One region of the Alistipes sp. An31A genome, then DNA from elsewhere that is predicted to be linked to it. Evidence: riboswitches for the same ligand, from Rfam matches in the RefSeq annotation. Region 1 holds a riboswitch; the other holds the start of a gene.
What was found. Region 1 has a riboswitch for cobalamin ahead of B5F90_RS04240 (DUF5074 domain-containing protein). Riboswitches for the same ligand answer to the same signal wherever they lie in the genome.
Positions count from the first base shown of each region.

Region 2: it holds a riboswitch for cobalamin, as region 1 does, so the genes downstream of both, B5F90_RS10125 (hypothetical protein) here and B5F90_RS04240 (DUF5074 domain-containing protein) in region 1, are expected to answer to the same signal.

Region 1 is NZ_NFIO01000003.1:146,312-151,780, forward strand. Features, by position in the region: gene B5F90_RS04230 (AsmA-like C-terminal region-containing protein) at 1-1,947, opposite strand, end outside; gene B5F90_RS04235 (GNAT family N-acetyltransferase) at 1,944-2,393, opposite strand; cobalamin riboswitch at 2,460-2,663, shown strand; gene B5F90_RS04240 (DUF5074 domain-containing protein) at 2,780-3,814, shown strand; gene B5F90_RS04245 (hypothetical protein) at 3,819-4,709, shown strand; gene B5F90_RS04250 (TonB-dependent receptor) at 4,735-5,469, shown strand, end outside.
Region 2 is NZ_NFIO01000016.1:22,607-28,075, forward strand. Features, by position in the region: gene B5F90_RS10120 (alkaline phosphatase) at 1-914, opposite strand, end outside; gene B5F90_RS10125 (hypothetical protein) at 1,065-2,549, opposite strand; cobalamin riboswitch at 2,736-2,958, opposite strand; gene ung (uracil-DNA glycosylase) at 3,109-3,771, shown strand; gene B5F90_RS10135 (RNA polymerase sigma factor RpoD/SigA) at 3,931-4,791, opposite strand; gene B5F90_RS10140 (Do family serine endopeptidase) at 4,846-5,469, opposite strand, start outside.

The sequences.
Region 1 (5,469 bases):
GCGCTGCACCATCTCCAGCTGCTCGAAGGTCCGGGCGTAGGAGGCGTCGGTGAAGCCGAGGTTGAAGGTGAGCGCCGGATGGGCGGCGTCGGCCGTCGAATAGCTGCCCGATGCGGTCAGCGAGCCGTCGAAAGCCTTCATGCGCAGTCCGTCGAGCGAAAGGGTGCCGTTGGCCACGCGCACCTCGCCCGAGAGCTGCTCAATGACCATCTTTTCGTAGAGGAGCTTGCCCACCTCGGTACGCAGCGAGAGGTTGAGGTTGCGCGGAATCTCGACCGCCTGAGCAGCCACGTCGCCCTCGGCCGGAGTCTCCTCCGCGGCGGGCTCTTCGGCCGCGTCGCCCCCGGCCGTTTCCGTCGAGGAGAGCGAGGCGAGGATTTCATTGAGGTCGAGCAGCTTCGAATTGACGTAGAGCCGTCCCGAAAGCGTCGCACCGCGCAGCAGATAGTCGATGTAGTCGGTCAGCTGGCCGTTGGCCGCAAGGTCGCTGCCGCCGATGGTCAGGCTCAGCTCGCCGAGCGTCATGGCCTGGGGCGAGATGCCGGCCGCGGCGCGGCGCAGGCCGATGGCGGGAAGGCCGGGCAGCTGTGCGTCGACGTTCTCGACCACGAAGTTGCCCGAGGCCGAAACCCGGTCGTAGCGGCGGTTCTCGACATCGGACATCCGTCCGGCGGCGCTCAGGTCGGCCTGGATGAAGCCCTTGAGCGACATGCCGTCCTCGAGCGGGTAGACCTCGCCGATGTCCGCAAGGTCGAGCTTGCCCTCGAGCGAGGCACGCAGGTCGGGGTCGCTGACGAGCGTCGTGCCGTGGAAGGTGGCTGCGAGCGAGTTGTCCCCCATCCGCAGGCCGAACGTCGGGATGTCGACCACCGTGCGGTCCATCACCCCGCCGGGGTTGGTCACGCTCGCCTGGATGTTGATGTCGGAGACCGCCTTGGGAAGCGAAGCATACTGGAAACCGCCGTTGCGCACGCCCAGCTCAAGGCCGAAGGCCGGCAGCTCGGCGCCGCGCAGCTCACCTTTGGCCCAGAGCGAGAGCGTCAGCTCGCCCGAAGCCGAGAGGCCGCGGTAGTTGCGCGTATAGAAGGCCGGGATGAGCGACAGCACATCCTTGAACTCGACGCGCTCGCAGCCCAGACTGAGGTCCATCGCCACGGCATCGTCACCCAGCTCGGCCCAGCCGTCGAGCGTCGCCTCGATGGCGTTGAGCCGCAGCTTGTTCTCCTTCAGCTCGAAGCGGTTCTTCTCAAGGTCGGCCGCCACATCGGCATTCAGCTCGATTTCGGCATTGCTCAGCAGCGTCACCACACCCGACGAGAAGGTCGTCTTCTCGGTGCGCATCCGCAAATCGAGCGTGCTCTGCGCCGCCGAGAAGTCGCCGCGCAGGCGCAGCAGCGGGAGCAGCGTGCGGAACGAGGTGTGCGTCGAATCGTCGACGTAGGAGAGTGCCGCGTCGGTGATGCGGAAGTCGCGCACCGAGAGGCTGAAGGCAGAGCCCGTGTCGGTGCTCTCCTCCTCCGCGGCAGCCTCCGCCTCGGGCTCCTCCTCCGAGGGTTTCATCAGCAGCCAGTTCACGCTGCCGTCGGCGAGCTTGCGGGCCCTCAGGTCGGGCTTCGCGATGAGCAGCTTGCGCACCTCCAGCCCCCCGTCACCGAGCAGCGACCAGGGGTCGACCACCACCGAGAGGCGCCCTACGGAGGCGATGGTATCCCCCTCGAAGGGGGCCACACCCACGAGCGTCACCCCCTTCAGCTCGAGCGAGGCGTTGGGGAAGTGGCGCAGCAGGCTGATGCCCAGCCGCTCGAAGTCGAGCCGCGGGACGAGCATCGCGTTGGCCTCGGTACGGACCAGTTCGGCAATCTTGCCGCGCAGGAAGATGGGGGCCGTCAGCACGACCACCAGCAGGACGGCAATGACCGTCACCGCAATTTTCAGAAACTTTTTCATAGGTCAACCTTCTTATTCATGTCGAAGCGGAACAGGGTGCTCCCCACCTCTTCGAATCCACATGTGCGATAGAGTGCATGGGCCGCACGGCGCGCGGGGTTGGAGGTGAGCATGAGGTGCTGCACCCCTTCGCTCCGGGCCAGCTCCAGGGCCTTTTCGACCAGCAGGCGTCCGACACCGCGGCCCCGCTCGCCGGCATCGACCACCACATCCTCGACCCATCCCTTGCGGCCCGAGGGGACGTCGTACCACACCAGGGTCAGCACCCCCACGATACGCTCCCCGTCGAGGGCGGCCAGCAGCGCCGAGCAGGGCTGGGCAAGCAGCCGCCCGAGCACCTCGCGCGAGGGCGCACGAAGCCCGCCGGAGAGCTGCGGAAGCAGCCGCGCAAGCGCCTCCTCCAACCCGGCGTCGAGGGTCGTCATCCGTCGAATTTCGAGAGCCATGGACACTATTTTTTACAAAGATAACTTTTTTGGAGGATTTTCGGACGACAATCTGCCAAAAAAAGCGTACTTTTGTCGCGCATCGGTTCCGCAGGGCGCACCTTCGGTGCGCGCGGATGAAAAGGGAATGCCGTGCGATTCGGCAACAGTTCCCGCTGCTGTAAGCCGCAGCAAACGCTCCGATACTCCTCAGCCACTGCCCCGCACCGGGGCGGGAAGGCATCGGAGCGGCGGCAAGTCAGAAGACCTGCCGGTGCACTCCATCGATAAGCGCCCCGCGGAGAATGGGGCCCGACGTCGTCCGCGCATTTCCGCCCGTCCGCGCCTGCCGTCCCGCTCCGCCGAAACGAACGAGGATGAAACGACTGCTGCACGCACTCTGGCGCATGCTTCCGGCCGCATGCGCCGCCACGCTGGCCGCCTGCATGGATTTCGGTCCGCTCGACGAAGAGCCCTTCGGCTTCTCGCAGGGGGGTGTGTTCATCACCTGCGAGGGCAACTTCGGCAGCGACAACGCCTCGCTCTCGTTCTACCGCGCCGATGCGGAGGAGGTCGAAAACGAGGTCTTCTCGCGCGCCAACGGCATGCGGCTGGGCGACGTGGCGCAGTCGATGGCCCTCCATCGGGGGCGCGGCTACGTGGTGGTCAACAACTCGGGCGTGGTCTACGTCATTGACCCGGCAAGCTGCACCGTCACGGGGCTCATCGAGGGGGTCGTCTCACCCCGCTACATCCACTTCCCCAACGACACGACGGCCTACATCACCGACCTCTACGACCCGCGCATCACGGTCGTGGACACGCGCTCGAACCGCATCCGCGGACGCATCGCCATGAACGGCCACAAGTCGACCGAGCAGATGGCCCAGTGGGGCGACGAGCTCTTCGTCAACTGCTGGTCGTACGACAACAAGCTGCTGGTGGTCGACCTGCGCACGGAACGGCTGGTCGACTCCATCGAGGTGGGGCCGCAGCCCACGTCGCTCGTCTGCGACCGCTACGGCAAAATCTGGACCGTCACCGAGGGACGCACCGAGGGGATTCCCGCCGTGCTCTACCGCATCGACGCCGCCACGCGCGTCATCGAGCGGAGCTTCCTCTTCCCCTCCGGCGACCACCCCTCGGAGCTGGTGCTCAACGGCCGGCGCGACACGCTCTACTACCTCGACCGCGACGTCTGGCGCATGTCCGTAAAGGATGAGTCGCTCCCCGCGACCCCCTTCCTCCCCTACGCCGGGACCACCTACTACGGTCTGGGGGTCGACCCGCGCAATTCGGAGGTCTACGTGGCCGACGCCATCGACTACGTGCAGCACGGCGTCGTCTACCGCTTCACGGCCCGGGGCCGCGCGCTCGACACGCTCCGCGTGGGCATCACCCCCAGCAGTTTCTGTTTCTGGCAACCTGAGCAAAATCAATAACGACATGAAACATACCCGCATCATCACCCTTCTCGGCGCCGCAGCGCTGCTCGCCGGCTGCAACTCGGGCGAATCGACCACCACCAAACGCGTCATCGAGCAGGCGGCCACCGTCTTCGAGTATACGCCCGCCCCGGGGCAGTTCATCAACGAGCCGCTGAGCGGCTACACCGACGTCACCACCCCCGAAAAGGCCTGCGCCTACGCCATGCAGCGCTTCGCCTCCCGGCTCTACGTCTCGCTCGGCGGCTGGGGCGGCTATCTGGTGGTGGGCTTCGCCGAGCCCGTGCCGCAGAACGGCGGCGGCGAGCTGCTCGTACGCGGCAACTCCTTCGTCAACTCCTCGGAGCCGGGCGTGGTCTACGTCATGCGCGACGAGAACGGCAACGGACTTCCCGACGACACGTGGTACGAGCTGCGCGGCAGCGAGTACGACCGCAGCACCCACGGCTACGCCATCACCTACACCCGCCCCTCGGGGGCGAACCAGCCCGTCGCCTGGCGCGACAACGAGGGCAAGCCGGGCGAAATCGCCCGCATCGGCGAACACACGCAGGAGAGCTACTACCCCGCATGGATTGAGACCGACGAACTGAGCTTCACCGGCGTGCGGCTGCCCGACAACATCGTCCGCAAGGAGGTCGAGGGGACCGAGTCGTGGACCACGGCCCCCTTCGCATGGGGCTATGCCGACAACTACTCGTCGCAGGACCTCATCGGCGGCTACAACACGCTCAACATCTCCGACGCCGTGACGGCCGACGGTGAGCCCGCCAACCTGCCGCAGATTGACTTCGTGAAGGTCCAGAGCGGCATCAACGCCTCGGCGCCGCTCATCGGCGAAATCTCGACCGAGGTCTGCGGCGTGGCCTGCTACCGCGAAGTCACCGAATAACCCACCCGCAACGCCCCGCCGTACGATGTCCCGCCGCCTGCTTCTCTCGATTGCGCTTCTGGCCGCCCTCCGACCCGCAGCTCGGGCCGCCGCGCCGGAGGACTCGCTCTACGTGCGCGACATCGAACGGGTCGAAATCACCGGCACGCGCCCGATGAAGGAGATAGGCGTCCAGCGCACGAAGCTCGACAGCATCGTCCTGCGCGACAACATCTCCTCGTCGCTGGCCGACGCACTGACCTCCGGCTCGACAATCTTCATCAAGTCGTACGGCCGCGCGACGCTGGCCACCGCCTCGTTCCGGGGCACCTCGCCCTCGCACACGCAGGTGACGTGGAACGGCATGAAAATCAACTCGCCGCTCTTCGGCCAGGTCGACTTCTCGCTCATCCCCGCCTACTTCATCGACAACGCCACGCTCTACCACGGCGCCAGCTCGGTGGGCACCACCGGAGGCGGGCTGGGCGGCGCCATCACGCTGGCCACGCGCCCCGGCGACGAGGAGGGATTCCACATGCGCTACATCCAGGGCATCGGCTCCTTCACCACCTTCGACGAGTTTCTCCACCTGAGCTACACGGGAGCGCGGTGGAGCGCCTCGACGCGCCTGCTGTGCAGCACCTCCGAGAACGACTTCCTCTACCGGAACTACCACACCAAGGAGTTCGAGACCGACGCCGACGGCAACATCGTCGGCACGAGCTACCCGCTCCGCCGCAACCGCAACGGCGGCTTCCGCGACATCCACCTGCTGCAGGAG
Region 2 (5,469 bases), on a different contig from region 1:
AGCCCGCCCGTCTCGTGGTCGGCTACGACCACCACGAGCGTTCCGGGGTGTGCATCGGCATAGTCCATCGCCTCACCAACGGCGGCGTTGAAGTCGCGCATCTCGGCCAGAAGGCGTTCGGCATCGTTGTCGTGGGCCGCCATGTCGATGAGCGACCCCTCGACAAGCAGCATCCAGCCGCGGTGCAATGAATCGTCGGCCGTGAGCAACTCGAGCGCCTTGCGCGTCGCCCGCGGAAGGTAGTCGCCGCGCCGGGGCGCCGCCTCGAGGTGCTTCTCGGCAAAGGCCCCCAGGACACGTCCGCTGTGGAGCGTGTCGGTCTGCTCAAACCGGTCGACCACCGTATACCCGCGTCGGCGGAAGGCGTCGAAATAGGTGCCTCCGTCGGAGCACTCCTCCGCAAGCCACTTGCGGCCGCCCCCGAAGAGCACGTCGACGCCGCTCGCCAACAAATCGCGGGTAATCGTATCGACATCACCCCGCCGGGCCACATGGGCGTAGAAGGCCGCCGGCGTGGCGTGCTGCAGGTAGCAGCTCACCACGATGCCGCTCCGCAGACCGGCCTTTTCGGCGCGCATCATGAGCGACTCGTAGCGCTCGCCATCGAGCGACTGGCCGATGGTTCCGTTGCCGGTCTTGTGACCCGTTGCAAGCGCCGTCGCCGCGGCGGCCGAGTCGGTCACGCGGTTGTTGGCCGAGCGCGTGCAGACCAGCCCCACGCTTTGTGCGCGGTCGAACGAGGTCGGCGCGTAGCCGTTCTCGACCATCAGCATCGAGACATGGGCCAGACCCATGCCGTCGCCCACCATGAAAATCAGGTTGCGGACCTCGCCCTCGGGGTTCGCGGCCCGGACACCGCCCCACGCAAGGAGGCTCAGCGTCCAGACAAGCAGGATTGTCGCAGTCTTCTTCATAACAGGTACAAAGATAGCCCTTTTTCCGCGAAAATACACCGCCCGAAGGCAGGTTTCACCGCAACGTCATCGCATCGTAACACCGCAGCCGCTCCCGACCGGCTCCGTCACAGCCAGATTTGCCCCGCCCATCGGTCCGGCCGCCGGCGCCTACTCGCGCTGGCAGCGGACGTTGTAGCCGTAGGCGGCGTCGGACTTGTCGGTCGACTGGGGCTGGAGCAGCTTGCCCGTACTGAGCCGCTTGGAGATGTAGAAGTGCGAGATGGTCCGTCCCGAGCGGTAGTTCGACCAGTAGTGACCCGTGCGCGTCGTGGCGAGCCCCACGAGATTGCCCCGGTCGCGGTTGCGGTAGCCCTGCGCGGGGTACCAGTCCTTCGTCCCCTCGTGCGTATAGGTCATGCCGTAGAGCGTGCCGTCCCACGTGCTCACCCCCTCGATGTAGCGGTCCGCCTCGTCGGCAAAGTCGTCCCACGTATCGCGGTCGGGAACGCGGTAGCCCGGAGGACAGGGGTCGTAGATGCTCTTCTGCGTGCCCCACAGGTCGTCACGCGGCGAGGCCAGCCAGTCGTAGGTGCCCGTCGTCCCCTTGTTCGAGAGGAAGGTCATGGGGTGCGCCGCGGCATACTCGAGTGTCGAGAACTCGGCACCGGAGGCCTGCTGCCAGGCGTGCGCCTCGGCAAAGGCGGGGTTGACCGTGGTACCCGCCCGGGCCTGCGCCATGCTCTCGGCCGAACTCTCGGTCGTCACGCCCCCGCAGAAGGGCTCCTTGCGCCCCCACTGGTAGTAGAGGCCGTAGGCGGTCGTCTCGCCGGGCGTGGCGGAGGTGGCCCCCAAGTTGCGGTCCTGCATCACGCGGCCGTTGGCGTAGGTGACCGTCGCGGGCTGTTCGGTGAACCAGAGGTGCCAGCTCCAGAGGATGGCCCCCTGCGCGTCGGTCAGCACCACCAGCGCATTGCCCGCCACGAAAGGCTCGGCCGTGAGGTAGATTCTCCCGCGAGCCGCATCGAGCCGCACCTCGCCGAGCGTCGCCTCGACGCCCGTCGTGGCCCAGAGCCAGTCGGCACGCATGTCGTCGGTGAGCGCGATGGAGGCCCCGTCGCCCGAGCCGTTGCCGCACACCGTGGCGTCGAACATGTAGCGGCCCGCCGCCGAAATGATGTAGCAGTTGGCGCGCCCCGCAGCACTGAGCTCCTCGGCCGCGGGACCCGGGTCGGGCTCCGGTTCCGGGTCGGGCACGGCCGGTTCGACCACGCGCACCGCAATCGAGGCCTCGCGGCGCAGCCCCTCCGGAGCGGTCACCGTCACCGTAAGGCGCGTCTTCACCTCCTTCTCGGGGGCCTGCGCCTTCAGCACGCACGGCATGGATGCGGCCTCGACCTTCCCCTGCTCGACGGAGAGCTTCCACTGGGAGGCATCCTCGCCCGCGGCCGCCGCCGCGAACTCCAGCCCCGCGAACTCCGTGCTGCGGACCGTGAAGGGGATGCTGCGCTGCTCACCCGGCGCAAATTCGACCTCGGAGGCGTCGGCAAAGGCCACCTCCAGCTGACGTACGGGAGGTTCGACGCCTCCCTCCTTTCGGTCGTGGCAGCCGCACAGAAGCAGCAGACACGACACCATGAAACCCGTTTTCTTCATACATATCAATTTTAGGTTGAACGAAATGGTCCGTCATCACGCTCCGCACGGGCATGGAACAACACCTCCCGGCACTCCGACCAGGCGGAGCACCGCAGGGACGAACCTGCAAACGGGCTGACCATCGAGACTGAAGGGGGGGGTAAGTCGGCAGCCGCAGAATCCTTCCATTCACCGTAGAAGCACAATTCGCACAGGCACGGCGGCAGGTCTTCTGACTCGCTCCACGACCGACGCCTTCCCGACTCCGCGGAGCCAGTGGCACAAAGAGGTCGGCCGATGCCCCGCAGCTTCGAAGCAGCAGGGCCGGAGCACACAGCAACGGGAATTGTTACCGATTCGCACGGTATTCCCTTTTCATTCCCGGCCGCCGCAACGGGGCCGGGAAACCGACGTGCGGGGACAAAGATAGACAAAGCGCCGGCGTATGCAAGCGCAGCCGGCCATTCGGCCCACTTTCGGCGCCCAAACGGACAACCGCCGGGGCGATTGCCGACGCGGAAGGCGGAAAAGTGGCGCTTTTTTACTACTTTTACTCCGCAAAAACAGGAGAGACATCATGGATGTAAGAATCGCCCCCGATTGGAAAGCCATCCTCGAACCCGAGTTCGAGAAGCCCTATTTCGCCGAGCTGACCCGCTTCGTGCGCGAGGAGTACGCCTCGCGACGCATCTATCCGCGCGGCAGCAACATCTTCCGCGCCTTCGACAAGTGCCCCTTCGAGCGGCTCAAGGTGGTCATCATCGGGCAGGACCCCTACCACGGTCCGGGGCAGGCCAACGGGCTCTGCTTCTCGGTGGGCGACGGCGTCCCCTTCCCCCCTTCGCTGCAGAACATCTTCAAGGAGGTGAGCGACGACACGGGGGCGCCCTACCCCTCGAGCGGCAACCTTGACCGCTGGGCCGAGCAGGGGGTGCTGCTGCTCAACTCGGTGCTCACCGTACGCGAGCACGAGGCCGCCTCGCATGCGGGCCACGGCTGGGAGACCTTCACCGACGCCGTCGTGAAGGCCATCAACGAGCGCCGGCAGGGCATCGTCTACATGCTCTGGGGCAGCTACGCGCAGCGCAAGGGGGCCATTGCCGACCCCACGCGCAACTGCATTCTGAAGGCCGTACACCCCTCGCCGCTTTCGGTCTACCGCGGTTTCTTCGGCTGCCACCACTTCTCGCGCGCCAACGAATACTTCGTCAGCCAGGGCAAGGAGCCGATTGTCTGGTAGTCGCCTCCCCGACGCGCGGCCGCTCCCGACCGAATGCAAAAATCGCCGGCTCCTACGAAAAACAGGCCCGCTTCCGACCGGGCATAAAAAAAGGCCGCTTCCCCGACGGGGAGCGGCCCTTCTCTTATGTGGCGGCAGGCAGGCCCTGCCTCTCAAACGTTATCCCAGATAGGACTTCAGCAGCTTCGAGCGCGACGAGTGGCGCAGGCGGCGAATCGCCTTCTCCTTGATTTGGCGCACACGCTCGCGCGTGAGGTCGAACTTCTCGCCAATCTCCTCGAGCGTCATCTCCGAGCAGCCGATGCCGAAGAAGTACTTGATGATGTCGCGCTCGCGCTCGGTAAGCGTCTCCAGCGCACGGTCCACCTCCGTTGCAAGCGACTCGTTGATGAGCCCGCGGTCGGCGTTGGGCGAATCGGGGTTCACCAGCACGTCGAGCAGCGAGTTGTCCTCACCGTCGGCAAACGGGGCGTCGACCGAGACGTGGCGGCCCGCCACACGCAGCGTGTCGGTCACCTTCTCCTTCGGGAGCTCCAGCTCCGAGGCCAGCTCTTCGGGCGACGGCGTACGTTCGTGCTCCTGCTCGAAACGGGCGAAGGCCTTGTTGATTTTGTTGAGCGACCCCACCTGGTTGAGCGGCAGACGCACGATGCGCGACTGCTCGGCCAGAGCCTGGAGAATCGACTGGCGAATCCACCACACGGCATACGAGATGAACTTGAAGCCGCGCGTTTCATCGAACTTCTCGGCCGCCTTGATAAGTCCGAGGTTGCCCTCGTTAATCAGGTCCGGCAGGCTGAGGCCCTGATTCTGGTATTGTTTGGCGACCGACACGACGAAGCGCAGATTGGCCTTCGTCAACTTCTCGAGCGCCTCCTGGTCTCCCTTCTTGATTCGCTGGGCGAGTTCCACCTCTTCCTCCACCGTGATGAGCTCCTCCTTGCCAATCTCCTGAAGATACTTGTCCAGTGAGGCACTCTCACGGTTGGTGATGGATTTCGTGATTTTTAACTGACGCATGTTTCTCTATTTCTCCTCTCAATTAAGTTTCCATATCCCGCCCGCATCAGGGAGCTACTCCACCAGGACGTAGCTGGCTGCGCGGCCGTTGGGGTAGATGCCGTCGATGGAACGAACCTTCTCGGTCATGCGCTGCAGGTCGGCAAGCGACAGAACCTGATGGTCGTTGATGTGGGTGATGACGAATCCTTCGCGTACACGGGCACGGGCCAGAATTCCGTCCGCCTTGATGCTCACCACCTGAACGCCGCCGCGGATATCCAACTCACGGCACAGCTTCGAGCCTGCATCGGCGAACTTGCCACCCAGAATCTCGACCACATCGACATCTTCCCGGGTCAATAATTCCGTTTTACCAGCCTTATTACGCAGAGTGACCTCCATTTGTTTCACCTTTCCGTCTCTTTTTACCGATAATTTGACCTTATCGTTGGGACGATGCTTGGCAACCTGCTCCTGGAGCGTCGAGGCCTGCTCGAGCTTCACACCGTCGATGTCGAGGATGATGTCGCCCTTGCGGATGCCCGCTTCGGAGGCGGCACCGCCGTCGAGCACGCTCGCCACGTAGACGCCGCCCAGCTCGTCGATGCCCAGCTCCTTGCCCTCACTGTCGAGGAAGGCCTGGTCGACCGGACGGAACGTGATACCCAGCATGGCGCGCTGCACGACGCCGTACTC